2 regions of the Cytobacillus sp. genome follow, and region 2 is predicted to be linked to the other one. Evidence: riboswitches for the same ligand, from Rfam matches in the RefSeq annotation. Region 2 holds a riboswitch; the other holds the start of a gene.
The links. A riboswitch is a leader RNA that binds a small molecule or an ion and turns the genes downstream of it on or off. The one in region 2 is predicted to bind S-adenosylmethionine.
Positions count from the first base shown of each region.

Region 1 (7,650 bases), on a different contig from region 2:
AGACCTGGCACACGCCAAGCGGAAAAATCCAGATTACCTATAAAGAGCATTCAGTCCTGCTCACAGGCTATGATCAGGAATATATGTATTTCAATGACCCGCTTACAGGCGAGAAAAATAAAAAAGCACCCATAAACGATTTTGAAAAAGCATGGGTGCAGATGGGCAAACAGGCTATTACTTATCACCAAAAATAAAAACGTCCACCAGGTTGCCACCTGATGAACGTTTTTATTTTAGCCTTTAAGTGGCTGCAAGTTATTATTTAACAGATACTCTTTCTCAAAAGAATACTTTTTCTCCACGTACACCTGATGCCAAACCATGAACATAAGAACTGTCCAGATTTTGCGGCTGTTGTCCGCTTTATCCTGGCAATGGTCTTCAAGAAGCCCTAACACATAATCTTTATTGATTAAGTGATCCACATTGCTTTCACGGATAATATTTTTAGCCCACTCATTCATCTCGTCTTTCAGCCAGTGGCGGATTGGAACAGGGAATCCAAGTTTCTTGCGGTTCAGCACATGGTCTGGAACGACTCCTTCAGCAGCTTTGCGAAGTATATACTTCGTAGTGCCATTTGCCGTTTTCATGCTGGTCGGAATTTTGGAAGCCACTTCAAACACTTCTTTATCAAGGAACGGAACACGAAGCTCGAGAGAATGAGCCATCGTCATTTTGTCCGCTTTCAATAGAATGTCTCCGCGCATCCACGTATGAATGTCGATATACTGCATGCGGTCAACCGGATCATAGCCGCGGCTTTCTTCATATAGCGGTTTAGTGATATCCGTATAATTTAAGCTGTCTTTATAAACATGAAGCAGGCTGCGCTTCTCTTGCTCTGTAAACATTTTTGCATTTCCAATGTAGCGCTCTTCCATTGGCGTTACACCGCGTTCGATAAAGCTTTTCCCCTTCATTCCCTCTGGCATCATGTTTGCAATCATGCGAAGAAGCTTTTTACCGATGGCAGGAATTTTATTGAAGGCTTCCAGGGATTGTGGTTCACGGTAAATATTATAGCCGCCGAATAGCTCATCAGCGCCCTCACCTGAAAGTACAACTGTTACATGCTTGCGTGCTTCTCTTGCTACAAAATAAAGGGGCACACAAGCCGGGTCAGCAAGCGGATCGTCCATATGCCACATGATTCTCGGAATCTCATTCATGTATTCCTCAGGAGTTATGATGTAGCTTATGTTTTCGACACCCAGCTTTTCTGCTGTTTCTTTCGCTACATCCACCTCGCTGAAGCCATTGCGTTCAAACCCGACAGAGAAGGTTTTGATAGCAGGATGGAATTCTTTCGCAATGGAAGCAATGATGGAAGAATCGATTCCGCCTGAAAGGAATGAACCTACCGGCACATCGGCACGCATATGCATTTTGACTGAGTCGAACAACACATCTCTTATTTCTTTCGTGAAATCAGCTTCTGACTTCTGCACTGGATGGAACGCAGCTTTCCAATAACGCTTAATATCCATCGGAGCACCGATTTTTTTAGTAAAATAATGGCCAGGCTCCAGCTTATGGATTCCCTCTGACATCGTGTTTGGCTCAGGCACAAACTGATAAGTCAAATAATGCTGGAGGGAGTCATAGTTTAATACATCATTCTGAAGCGCCAATAGAATGCTCTTCTTCTCTGATCCAAAGAACGTGCGGTCTCCCTTATCGTAATAAAAGAAAGGCTTAATCCCAAATGGATCTCTGGCTCCATATAGGGACTGCTCCTGTTTATCCCAAATGACAAACGCAAACATCCCGCGCAATTTTTCAACAGCTCTTTCTTTCATATGGCTGTATAGGGCAATTATGACTTCTGTATCGGAACTTGTTTCAAAGCTTAAGCCAGCTTTGAGAAGTTCTTCACGAAGTTCCACATAGTTATAGATTTCACCATTAAAGATAATCCAATAACGCTCATTCTCGTAAGTCAGCGGCTGGTGCCCGCTTTCAATATCGATAATGCTCAACCGGCGGAAGCCGAATTGAATATGATCATCAAAATAGTATCCTGAATCGTCCGGACCCCGATGGGTAATGATATCATTCATATTTTGGAATTGTTCTTTATCTGCGTCACGGTAATTTTGTGCTTTTTCATGTACACAACCAATAAAACCACACATTATGTACGTCACCTACTCCATTCTATTCTCAATATTTAGATACAGCCTTAACGGCTCCTTTGTCTTAGAAAACATACCCTATAATACTACCACTAATCATTTATAATTAGCACGCGGATTATAAAAAAATATGCTCGGAAAATTAAGCCATTATCCGAAGTTTAAACGATAACATATAATTATAAACGACTAAAGAGCATAAAGACCGAAAAGTGAATTATCACCCTATATGTATAAAGACGCAAAAAAGAAAGCGGGAGTTACATAGTAAATGCAACTCCCGCTTTTTATATTATTGTCTAGCTCCACAAGGAACGCTTCGACAGCTTTATCATCGCACGACTAAAAGCGCTAGCTTTTAGGAGGAGCGCCTACCCCCTCGAGGTCACAAGCCACCCCTCCCCAAAAGGCAAAGGACGCCTTTCCGGGGATGGGGGTCATGCAGACGTTGCCACAGGACGTGGCGTTCTTAGTCTGCGTTCCTTCGTGGGCAAGGCGCTTCCGCTTTTCTATTCAGCTTCAGAACGAAGAATTTCTGCCTTATCTGTACGCTCCCAAGGAAGATCTACATCTGTACGTCCGAAATGTCCGTAAGCAGCTGTCTGCTTGTAAATTGGGCGGCGAAGGCCAAGCATGTTAATAATTCCTGCAGGACGAAGATCAAAATGCTTTCTTACCAGATCAACAAGTACATCTTCGCCCACTTTGCCTGTTCCGAATGTATCAACAGAAATCGATACAGGCTGTGCCACACCGATCGCATAAGCAAGCTGAACCTCAACTTTTTCAGCTAAGCCGGCTGCCACAAGATTCTTAGCTACATAACGAGCAGCATAAGCAGCAGAGCGGTCAACCTTTGTAGGATCCTTACCGGAGAACGCTCCTCCGCCATGACGGGCATATCCGCCGTAAGTATCAACAATGATTTTGCGTCCAGTCAGGCCAGCATCCCCTTGAGGTCCGCCGATAACGAAACGTCCTGTTGGGTTGATGAAGTACTTAGTATTCTCATCGATTAGTTCTTTAGGAACAACCGGGTTAATAACATGTTCCTTCAGATTGCGCTGGATTTGCTCCAGGCTGATCTCAGGGTGGTGCTGAGTAGAAATAACAATTGTGTCAATGCGGACAGGCCTGTCATTTTCATCATACTCAACCGTTACCTGAGTTTTTCCGTCCGGACGAAGGTAAGGAAGGATTTCTTCTTTACGAACTTCAGTCAGGCGGCGGGAAAGTTTATGTGCTAAAGAAATCGGAAGAGGCATAAGCTCTTTCGTTTCGTTGCAGGCAAAACCGAACATTAAGCCCTGGTCTCCTGCACCGATTGCTTCGATTTCCTGATCGCTCATTTGTCCTTCACGTGCTTCAAGGGCCTGGTCAACACCCATTGCAATATCTGCTGACTGCTCATCAATGGAAGTTAAAACTGCACATGTTTCGGAATCAAAACCATATTTAGCACGGGTATAACCGATTTCTTTTACCGTTTCACGAACGATTTTTGGAATATCTACGTATGTAGATGTTGTGATTTCACCTGCAACTAATACAAGTCCAGTTGTTACAGAAGTCTCTGCAGCAACACGGGCATTCGCATCTTTAGCTAAAATCGCATCTAAGATTGCATCAGAAATTTGGCCACAGATTTTATCCGGATGACCTTCAGTAACTGATTCAGAAGTAAACAAACGACGCTTTGTTGACATCTGGCTTCCTCCTTATAAATAGAAAATTGAGCGAGAATTTAGAAATGGGGAAGCGGAAATAACTTTTCCCTGTCATTTCATGGATCTCTGTTTGATACGGAACTCATTCCCTTAGTAGTATGAAATAAACATGGAGTTTTTATTAGAAAAATAGACAGCACTGACCAGAAGCCAGGCACCCATTTTTTCTTTTGCACACTGCAAGCTGCTAAAAACTCACATAAATAGTACATTCCAAAAGCCGTTCATTTCATTGCCTTAAAAGCACAAGCACCCGGTTAGCCCCGACAAGCATAAGACAGTCCCTGGAAGAAGGCGTTCTTTGCCTTCTGCAAGGGAATGGCTGATGACCTCGAGGGGCTGGGTGCTGGAGCTGGATAAAAAATAAAAAACCTTCCCATTAGTGAAAAGGTTGAAAGCAAATCGATTCGCGCCTTTCACTCTTATCGTTCAAGGAATTACGTCCTTGCGTCAGGTTAGCACCTTTGCTGATTATTGCCTTTAGCAGGTTGCTGGGTTTCATAGGGCCTGTCCCTCCACCAGCTCGGGATAAGAGAGTATCCGTTCAAGGTTGAATCATACCGTATTTTATCGAATCATGTCAACAGATTTTCATTATTTTTCACTGTAAGTTTTAAGCATTTAAGATTATGCTCCATGCTTACAGCGAACAGCTTCCGTCGTCACATTTTTTCTTTAGAAATTTATGCCTGTTTTTAGCAATCCATTTATAGATCGGATCGCCCAGCATTGGCGTCAATGGGAGATATAAAAGGAGGCCGATTAAAAAGGATGCAGGAAAGAGGAACAGCAGTCTCCTTACTGCAGAATAACCCCTTTTCACGCCACCCGATGGGGTAATAATATGAAGCTCTCTGCGCAAATCAATCTTGGAAAACGAGAGCGAGTTCGGGATTTTTTCATACTCCTGCAGAGAAATCCATTCCACTTTATTCAGCCAATCGAGTTTTTTAAACATCTTCTTTGTTTCCTTGCATAAGGAACAAGTTCCATCATAGAGGGCAATTGTCTTCATTTTAGATCAGTCCCATGTTAAAATTAACACTTTCTTCTATATTAACATATACCAGTTATAAGGTGATTAAAGTGGATTACTTGTCCAATTATGACATTTTTATAACATGAATAAAAAAATTTCGTAATAGTATAGACTAATCATTTTAATGTGTTATACTAATTTCGAGATGTAATCACTTTCATAAAAAAATCGGGAAAAAGGAAGGTATTCATCAGATGAACTCTGTAAGCATATCAAACGAATTGAGCGAATTACTAAATGGCAGCAACATTCAAGTGCAATTATCCGTTCCTCAGCTTGTGGAAAAAGTATTAAACCGCAATGAAGGGTCCCTTACCTCTACTGGTGCCGTACGCGCTACTACAGGAAAGTATACAGGACGTTCCCCTAAAGATAAATACATTGTTGAAGAAGCATCAAACAAAGATAAAATGGACTGGGGTAGCGTAAACCAGCCTATCTCTGAAGAAGCATTCTCTAATCTTTATAATAAAGTAATCAACTACTTAAAAGAAAAAGAAGAAGTATTTGTTTTCAAAGGCTTCGCAGGTGCTGATAAAAAGCACCGCATGCCAATCCAGGTAATTAATGAATATGCCTGGCACAATCTTTTCGCACATCAGTTATTCATTCGTCCGGCAGAAGACGAGCTATTGGATCATCAATCAGAGTTCACAGTCATTTCTGCTCCTAATTTCAAAGCAGACCCTGCAGTTGACGGCACTAAGTCCGAAACATTCATCATCATTTCATTCGAGCGCCGCACTGTTTTAATTGGCGGTACTGAATATGCAGGCGAAATGAAAAAGTCCATTTTCTCTGTTATGAACTATATGCTTCCAGAAAACGGGATTCTTCCGATGCACTGCTCCGCGAACGTTGGCCGCGAAGGAGATGTCGCTTTATTCTTCGGCTTATCCGGAACAGGGAAAACAACCTTATCTGCAGACCCTAATCGCAAGCTGATTGGTGATGACGAGCATGGCTGGTCTGCAAATGGTGTATTCAATATTGAAGGCGGCTGCTATGCGAAATGCATTAACTTATCCCGTGAGAAAGAACCGCAAATTTTTGATGCTATCCGCTTTGGGGCTGTATTGGAAAATGTGGTGGTAAACAGCGAAACTCGGGTTGCTGATTACGATGACAGCACATTAACTGAAAATACACGTGCGGCATACCAGCTTCAGGCAATCGATAATATTGTTGACCCAAGCATTGCCGGACATCCTAATACAATTGTATTTTTAACAGCTGACGCATTTGGCGTATTGCCTCCAATCTCTAAACTATCAAAAGAGCAGGCAATGTACCATTTCTTAAGCGGCTATACTTCCAAGCTTGCAGGAACTGAGCGCGGCATTACCTCACCGCAGGCTACGTTCTCTACATGCTTTGGATCACCTTTCCTTCCGCTTCCTGCAAACCGTTATGCTGAAATGCTTGGCGAGAAAATCGATGAGCATAATGCTAAAGTCTTCCTTGTAAACACAGGATGGACTGGCGGAGAGTACGGAGTCGGTGAACGCATGAAACTTGCTTACACTCGAGCTATGGTGGAAGCTGCACTTGAAGGTGAACTAAACAATGTAGAAACAGTCAAGGACGAAATTTTCGGATTGGAAATTCCGCAGCACGTTACGGGTGTGCCTGACGAAGTTCTTCAGCCAAACAAAACTTGGGCAGATCAGGCTGCTTATGAAGCAAAAGCAAAAGAACTCGCTGCAAAATTCCGTGAAAACTTCAAGAAATTCACAAGCGTTTCTTCTGAAATCGAAGAAAAAGGCGGACCAATCGCATAATATAGAAAAGGAATTGCCGCTTTTAGCGGCAATTCCTTTTCTATATTATTTTGGAAGTCAGCCCGCTCGAACGATAAGTTTCTTACATGCAGACTTATAATCGTTGATCGACACTGTGCGCTTCGACTTGTTCCTTTCGCACTCTTTTTCCATCTCTCAGTGACACGATTCCTTCTGTTTAGGTCCTTTCGCAACCCCTAGTCCTTGCTCGGTGGCACTATTCCCTCTGTTTAGTTCCCTTCGCGACGACTTGTTCCCGCTCAGTGGCACTATTCCCTCTGTTTAGCTCCCTTCGCGACCCCTAGTCCTCGATCAGCGGCATTATTCCCACTGTTTAGTTCCTTTCGGGCTCTTTTTCCTCCCCTAATTTTAAAAGCACTATTCTCACTTGCAATTTACAGAAACATTTCGAACAAAAAAACGCCGGACTAAGTCCAGGCGCTCTTTAGTTTGTTGAGTTTAGAGAAACAAGCTGGTAGGTTATAAGGGTCTGACTGTTTTCCCATACCACTTTTCTGATGACACCCATACCGTTCAGGTCGCCTTCAATTGTTCTTTTTACCTCGACCGGAATATCGAGCGGATATAATCTGTACCCGTCTTTGACAAGTGAAAAGAAATTCTCATCAAGTCTGTTCTCCCTGCCCTTTGTCACGATCATTGTGTTCAGCTCTAAAGGCATACCCATTGGTATCTCTCCTTCATTTTTAATATCCTTTTCTCTATTTTACCCCACCTTATTGCGCTCTGAAAGTCCTTAATTTCATCTGCCCTTTGCTTTTCATCCACGCGCATAAATCCTCTACCGTCTTCCGGTTCACGTCTGGCGGAAAGTAGTGGGTATATTCAGGGAAATACCAGCTGCCCACTTCTTTTTTTAGAGCCTTGAGCCTTTTTTCCAGGCGATAGGAATGCTCCACCGAAACATTATGGTCCTGTTCTCCATGAATAATTAAGACGGG
Region 1 is NZ_CAXQGS010000003.1:29,959-37,608, forward strand. It holds gene ACEQ1T_RS00230 (C39 family peptidase) at 1-197, shown strand, start outside; gene asnB (asparagine synthase (glutamine-hydrolyzing)) at 237-2,141, opposite strand; gene metK (methionine adenosyltransferase) at 2,651-3,847, opposite strand; SAM riboswitch class I at 4,288-4,403, opposite strand; gene ACEQ1T_RS00245 (thiol-disulfide oxidoreductase DCC family protein) at 4,509-4,883, opposite strand; gene pckA (phosphoenolpyruvate carboxykinase (ATP)) at 5,102-6,688, shown strand; gene ACEQ1T_RS00255 (DUF2584 domain-containing protein) at 7,134-7,376, opposite strand; gene ACEQ1T_RS00260 (alpha/beta hydrolase family protein) at 7,426-7,650, opposite strand, start outside.
Region 1: it holds a riboswitch for S-adenosylmethionine, as region 2 does, so the genes downstream of both, metK (methionine adenosyltransferase) here and ACEQ1T_RS09660 (methionine biosynthesis PLP-dependent protein) in region 2, are expected to answer to the same signal.

Region 2 (7,650 bases):
CGATCAGTTCCTTGACGCGTTTCAGGAATGTGACAGCCTCTTTGCCGTCAACAATTCGGTGGTCATAAGAAAGTGCGATATACATCATAGGACGGTTTTCCATTCTTTCAGCATCAATTGCAACCGGGCGCAATTGAATGGAATGCATTCCAAGAATACCAACCTGTGGTCCGTTAAGGATTGGCGTAGACATCATGGATCCAAATACTCCGCCATTTGTGATAGTGAAGCTTCCACCCTGCAGGTCTGATAAGGCAAGTTTGTTGTCTCTGGCCTTCACCGCAAGGTCCATAATATCCTTTTCGATTTCAGCAAAGTTTTTGCGGTCTGCATCACGTACAACCGGAACTACAAGACCTTCTGGTGCTGACACGGCAATACCAATGTCATAGAATTTTTTTAGGACAATTTCATTGCCTTGAATTTCAGCATTTAAATAAGGATTTTTCTTAAGGGCTGCAACTACCGCTTTTGTGAAAAATGACATGAAACCAAGCTTAACATCATTTTCTTCGAAGAATTTATCTTTGCGCTTCTTGCGAAGGTTCATCACATTTGTCATGTCGACTTCATTGAATGTAGTCAGCATCGCTGCAGTTTGCTGAACTTCTACAAGGCGGTTTGCAATTGTCTGGCGGCGTCGGGACATTTTGATTCGTTCCACTTCTTTTCCGCCGGCCTGCTGTTCTGCAGGTTTTGAAGCTGCTGCCGGTTTTTGCGGCTGTGCTTGCTGTTTTGCTTGATTTGGATTGAAGGACTCAACATCCTGGGTTCTGATTCTGCCCAGTGGATCAGCTGTCGGCACCTGGCTTAGGTCAATCCCTTTTTCTCTTGCCAGCTTGCGTGCTGCGGGAGAAGCGATCGGACGCTGTCCGCCAGCTTTTTCTTCAGCCGCTGGCTGTTCGTGCAGAACCTCTGCTTTTGGCTGTTCAGCTTTAGGAGCCTCAGGCTTTTCTTCCGCTTTTTCTGGAGCAGGTGCAGCTTCTCCGCTTTCATTAACGATAGCAATGGTTTCACCTACATTAACCGTGTCGCCTTCCTGGGCTTTAATTTCCTGTAAAACACCGCTATGTTCAGAGATTATTTCAACATTTACCTTATCAGTTTCAAGTTCTACAACATAGTCACCCTTATTTACAGTGTCACCAGGCTGTTTTAGCCACTGTGCCACCGTACCTTCTGTAATGGATTCTGCCAATTCCGGAACTATGATTTCTGCCACCTTAATTTCCTCCTTATTGCTTGCGTGTTAAAGTGAAACTTCAATCAGTAGGAGATTTTTCCCACTGATTGTTAGTCGCGTTCTAGTGTCGCTAAGATCTCCGCTAACGCCTCGATCTATCGACACTACGAACCCGATTGGTTCAACTTAAGCCCCTGCCTGCGCATCGGCAAGTTTCACTGTATCTCACCAATCTGGCCTATACGGGGAGTTTGACTCCTGCTAAATCTATTTCAATCCATCTATCTAGTCTTAATGCGGGAGTTTTACTGCCCATTAGACTTCGATAGGGTTTCATCTATTATGCGTGCTTGTTCTTTCTTATGAACAGTCGGGTCACCTTCAGCAGGGCTTGAACGCCGTCTTCTTCCGATATATGTGACGTCTATATCACTTCCGGCAATTTCCTTCAGTCTTGGTTCAACGAAATTCCATGCTCCCATATTTTTTGGTTCTTCCTGAATCCAGACGATTTCTTCCACATTCGGATAGCGGGTTAATATTTCTTTAATTTGATCCATTGGGAACGGATAGATTTCTTCCACACGTAAAATGTGGAACCAATCCTGATCCTGGTAGTTTTTCAGGTTTTCTGATAAATCGATTGTGATTTTACCTGTTCCAAGAATGATGCGTTTCACTTTTTCGTGATTTTGACCAAGGCCAGGCTGTTCCATAACAGACTTGAATTCTCCTTCGCTCAATTCCAGTCCATTTGAAGCGACATTCGGATTGCGCAGCAGACTCTTAGGAGACATGATCACTAACGGGCGAACTTCCTCTTTTCCGAGAATGGCTGCCTGTCTTCTTAAGATATGGAAGTACTGTGCTGAAGAAGAAAGATTGGCAACTGTCCAGTTGTTTTCTGCTGCTAGAGTCAGGAATCTTTCCAGGCGTGCACTTGAATGTTCAGGTCCCTGTCCTTCATAGCCATGTGGAAGAAGCATGACAAGACCTGATTTTTGGCCCCATTTAGCACGGCCAGCAGCAATAAACTGGTCAAACATTACCTGTGCCGCATTAGCAAAATCGCCATACTGAGCTTCCCATAGAACAAGCGTCTCCGGAGCGAATACATTATAGCCATATTCAAAGCCTACTACAGCAGCTTCAGATAATGGGCTATTATGGACAGCGAAAGATGCCTTGGCAGTTGAAAGCTTGTGCAAAGGTGAATACGCTTTTCCAGTTGTATGATCGTGCAAAACAACGTTTCTTTGTGCAAATGTACCTCTCTCAGAATCCTGGCCAGTCAGTCTGACAGGCGTACCATCAGATAGAATGGTTGCAAAAGCCAGTGTTTCAGCAAGTCCCCAATCAATCTTGCCGTCGCCTTCAAGCGCTTCCAATCTGCGCTGCAGAATTTTGCCGAGTTTATCAAACACTTTGAAATCCTCTGGCCATTTTAATAATTCTTCGTTAATTTGCTTTAATTTATCAACAGACACAGCTGTTTTAATTTTTGGCAGACCCTTTTCGACTGTTTCAGGCGGATTGGTTAACTCTGCCTCCTTTTTTTCTTTTGGAACTTTTTCATAGGCAGCCTTCATTTTTTCCAGGACATCATGATGAATGCCTTCTGCTTCTTCTTTGGAAATGATCTTATCATTTAAAAGCTTATCAGCATACAGCGCTTTCACGGTTGGACGCTTGCGAATAATGTTATACATAAGAGGATTAGTCGTCATAGGCTCGTCCATCTCGTTATGTCCAAAACGGCGGTATCCGATTAAGTCAATAAGGATATCTTTTTGGAATTTAGCACGATATTCACAAGCAATTCTTGCCGCTGCGACTACTGCTTCAGGTTCATCTGCATTAACATGAAGAATTGGCATTTCATACCCTTTGGCAAGGTCACTTGCATATCTGGTAGAACGTGAATCATGTGATTCTGTTGTGAAACCAATTGTGTTATTGGCAATGATATGGATTGAACCGCCCGTATTATAGCCAGTCAGCTGCCCAAGGTTAAGTGTTTCTGCAACAATTCCCTGTCCTGGGAAGGCTGCGTCTCCATGAATGATAATGGCTAAAGCAGCTTTTGGATCTACTTCAGGATAACCTGCTTTTGTTCTATTATCCTGTGAAGCTCTGGTGTAGCCCTCAACCAGTGAACCAACAAATTCAAGGTGGCTCGGATTATTTGCTAATGTCAGTCTGGCTATGGTCGTATTCTCATCTTTGATCTGTTTATCAAGACCAAGGTGATATTTAACATCGCCTGTCCATCCGTAATTGATTCCGATAGATCCTTCGGAAGGAACCAGTTCTTTATTTGGCGCATGCTGGAATTCCGCGAAGATCATTTCATATGGCTTTCCAAGCACATGTGCAAGAACATTTAACCTTCCGCGGTGGGCCATGCCGATATTAATCGTTTTGGCTCCATCAGAAACGGATTCGGAAACAATTTCATCCAGTAATGGAACCATTGTATCCAGACCCTCAATTGAGAATCTTTTCTGACCAACGAATGTTTTATGAAGGAACTTTTCAAATTCCTCCACTTCAGTCAGTCTTCTTAAAACTTTCAGCTTTTCCGCCTTCTGCATTGACAGTTTGTGGCTGTTGGCCCCTATTTTACGGCGAAGCCAGTCTTTTTCGTTTTCATCAAATATATGCTGGAATTCAAACGCAATTGGTCCCATATAAGCACTTTTCAGGAATTCAATTGCTTCAAGTCCGTTGCGTAATGGATAGGTGGCGTCTTTAGTAATGACACCGGCAGGAATCTCTTTTAAATCATTTTCAGTTAAGCCATATTTACTCAGTTCGAATAATGCACTTTCAGATTTATTGTTACCAAGCGGATAAATATCTGCAGCCAGGTGGCCATATGTGCGGATATTATCAGCAAGGCGAATTGCAGCAAGTGTTTTTTCAAGCTGTCCGGCATTCATTGGCTGATTTGCTGATGAAGCCATTTGCGGAGTTCCTTCACTCGCTAAAGGGGAACCGTTTCTTTCAAAGTAATCTTTCATTTCAGGATCAATAGATGATGGATCCTCTAAGTATCTTTCATATAGTTCAATAACGTAGCCAAGGTTGGGGCCATGAAATCCTTGTTCAAAAGGTCCCTCACCATTCGATGGCTTTTTCATGGAAAATTACCTCCATAACTGTTTTAAGTAAATAATTCAAATACATTTTTCTCCCCTGAAAATACATTACCCATCTATAAGATGGCATTAACGTTTTATTTTTACGAATAATAATATTTTTCAGAGGATAAAACGTTTCCACAGTTATTCTAACACGGAAAATCTAGTTGTACAAAGATAAAAACATGAATATAGTGGAAAACTATTAAAAAAATTTTTTTCGTAATTACTTATTCTAATAAAATGTTTTGTTAAATGTTAAACAATTATAAATAAGAAATAACTGGGTGGTTTTAAAAAGAGGCAAAAATAAAAAGCCGAAGTGCTGTTCGGCTTTAAAAAGTCTCAACTAAGTTAATATAAATTTGTTTCGCTGCATTCGCATTTTTTCTGTTTTCTTTTAGGGAAGATTCAATTGCTTCTCTCGTTTCCACAGGAAAATCAAAATGGCCGCAAGTTGTACATTTTTCGAACATGGAACCAGAAACATTTACTTCAATGCCATCCATGGTCTGGAATACTGCTGGTCCTTCGGATTCCGCAAACCGGTGGCGGCAGTGGCTATGTTCTCGCATATTAGCTTCCCTCCAAGAATTATATCATTTGCCTTCATTATAAAACAAATATTCTGAACTTTAAAGCGATTCACTTCTAACATTTTATGCCATGGTTTTTTCAAAAGAATAATTTGAGTGTTTTTAAGACACATTAAAGTTATTCAAATTCAGGAGGTTTTTCCATGAATATTGGCAGAGCAAAAGAGATTGCTGAGTCTGCTGAAATGTATAGTGTTACTTTCAATGGCAATCCGGTCATCATTCAGCATGTAGATGAGCAGACTAAGACAGCACGTATTTACACAAAGGCAGATTCTGAAAAAGAAATTGATGTGCCGGTTAACGATTTGATTGAAGAATAAATACCCTTAAAAACTTTCCAGAATATGATGGAAAGTTTTTTTGTTCAAATCTTCTTCATTCCCCCCTTAAAAACGGACGCTTAGGGCAAACAGACTCAAAACAACTGAGCGGATATTTTTTATAACATAAAATATTCAAAAAAGTGTTGACGATTAGCGGTTTAGTGTAGTAAAGTTTAGAGAAAATTTAATATTTGATTTCTTATCCAGAGAGGTCGAGGGTAAGGCCCGACGACGCCTCAGCAACCAGCAATCATATATTTGATTGAAAAGGTGCTAATTCCTGCAAGTTTCTTAAAAACTTGAAAGATAAGAAGAATGGCTGATCACATTAAAAAGTCTTCTTCTTATAGAAGGCTTTTTTTATTTTTACTAAGGAGTGGTTACAAGCATGTATAAAATTGACACCAGATTAGCGCAAATCGGCAACAGAAGCGAGTCAGCAACAGGTGCAGTCAATCCGCCTGTATATTTTTCCACGGCATATCGCCATGAAGGCATTGGGCAGTCAACTGGCTTTGACTATAGCAGAACAGGCAATCCCACCCGCCAGCTGCTTGAAAAGGCAATTGCCGATCTGGAAGAAGGCGATCAAGGCTATGCCTGCAGTTCTGGAATGGCCGCAATTCTTACCATACTATCTCTTTTTAAATCCGGAGATGAATGGATTGTATCCAAGGATTTATATGGGGGTACATATCGTCTGCTAGAACAGGGCTTCAAGAAGTGGGGACTTCAGTGCAAATATGTAAATACCAGCAATCCGGAAGATGTGGAAATTTTAATCACAGAAAAGACCAAGGCAATATTTCTGGAAACTCCAACTAATCCGCTGATGGAACAGACTGACATTCAATCGATTGCAGACATTGCCCAAAAGCATAATATCCTCCTTATCGTCGATAACACGTTTTATACACCTCTCCTTCAGCAGCCGTTAAAGCTTGGAGCTGATATTGTTATCCATAGTGCAACAAAGTATCTTGGCGGGCATAATGATGTCCTTGCCGGCTTAGTTGTCGCAAAAGGCAAAGAGTTATGCGAAGCCCTTGCTATGAACCACAATGCCGCAGGTGCTGTCCTCAGCCCGTTTGATTCATGGCTGCTCATCAGAGGCATGAAGACACTCTCCCTCCGCATGGAACGGCATGGAGAAAATGCGAAGGAATTAGCAGAATTTTTATCGGGCCACGATGCAGTAACGGATGTCCTTTATCCAGGCAAGGGAGGCATGATATCTTTCCGAATTAAGGATGAATCCTGGGTGAATCCATTTCTGCAGAGCCTCTCCCTTATCTCCTTTGCAGAAAGCCTTGGCGGAGTCGAGAGTTTCATAACGTATCCAGCAACCCAGACACATGCGGACATTCCTGAAGAAATCCGCATTGAAACCGGAGTCTGTAATAGGCTTCTGCGTTTCTCGGTTGGAATCGAAAATGCAGAAGATTTGAAGGCGGATCTTGAACATGCTTTTGCAAAGGTTGTTAAGGAGGCAGTACGATGAGTTCGAATTACACATTCCAAACGAAATTACTTCACAATAATCAAAAATTCGACCCGGAAACAGGAGCTGTCAGTGTACCAATCCAGCATGCCTCCACTTTTCATCAAAAAGATATTGATGCGTTCGGAAAATATGATTACAGCCGCAGCCTGAATCCAACAAGGGAAGCACTTGAAGAAGTCATCGCGGAGCTTGAAGAAGGTATTAAAGGGTTTGCCTTTTCTTCTGGTATGGCTGCCATTTCTACAGCATTCCTGCTCTTATCACAGGGAGATCATGTAGTCATTACAGAAGACGTATATGGCGGAACCTATCGCATGACAACAGAAGTCCTGTCCCGTTTTGGCATAGAGCACACATTTGTTGATATGACAAATCTTGAGGAAGTAAAAGAAGCAATCCGTCCAAACACGAAGGTTTTTTATGTAGAGACTCCTTCCAATCCGCTGCTGAAAGTGACAGATATACAGGCCATCAGTTCACTTGCAAGACAGCATGGAGCCCTGACATTTGTGGATAATACATTCCTGACCCCTGCCCTTCAAAAACCGCTCTCTTTAGGTGCAGATATAGTGCTTCATAGCGCAACCAAATTTTTATCCGGACACAGCGACGTCGTTGCTGGCCTGGCGGTTGTGAAGGATCCTGAATTAGGTGCAAAACTTGCTTTTCTTCAGAATTCCTTTGGAGCTGTTCTGGGTGTTCAGGATGCCTGGCTTGTGCTGAGAGGTATTAAAACTTTGCAGGTAAGGCTTGATCAGTCTGTGAAGTCAGCTGAAAAAATTGCTGGTTTCCTTAATGATCACCCTGCAGTTAAAAAGGTGCATTATCCAGGGTTTGCAGATCATCCCGGATATGAAATCCAGAAAAATCAGGCAGTAAACGCAGGTGCCGTCCTATC
Region 2 is NZ_CAXQGS010000052.1:114,104-121,753, reverse strand. It holds gene odhB (2-oxoglutarate dehydrogenase complex dihydrolipoyllysine-residue succinyltransferase) at 1-1,222, opposite strand, end outside; gene sucA (2-oxoglutarate dehydrogenase E1 component) at 1,489-4,326, opposite strand; gene ACEQ1T_RS09670 (hypothetical protein) at 4,662-4,901, opposite strand; gene ACEQ1T_RS09665 (H-type small acid-soluble spore protein) at 5,066-5,245, shown strand; SAM riboswitch class I at 5,445-5,561, shown strand; gene ACEQ1T_RS09660 (methionine biosynthesis PLP-dependent protein) at 5,637-6,749, shown strand; gene metC (cystathionine beta-lyase) at 6,746-7,650, shown strand, end outside.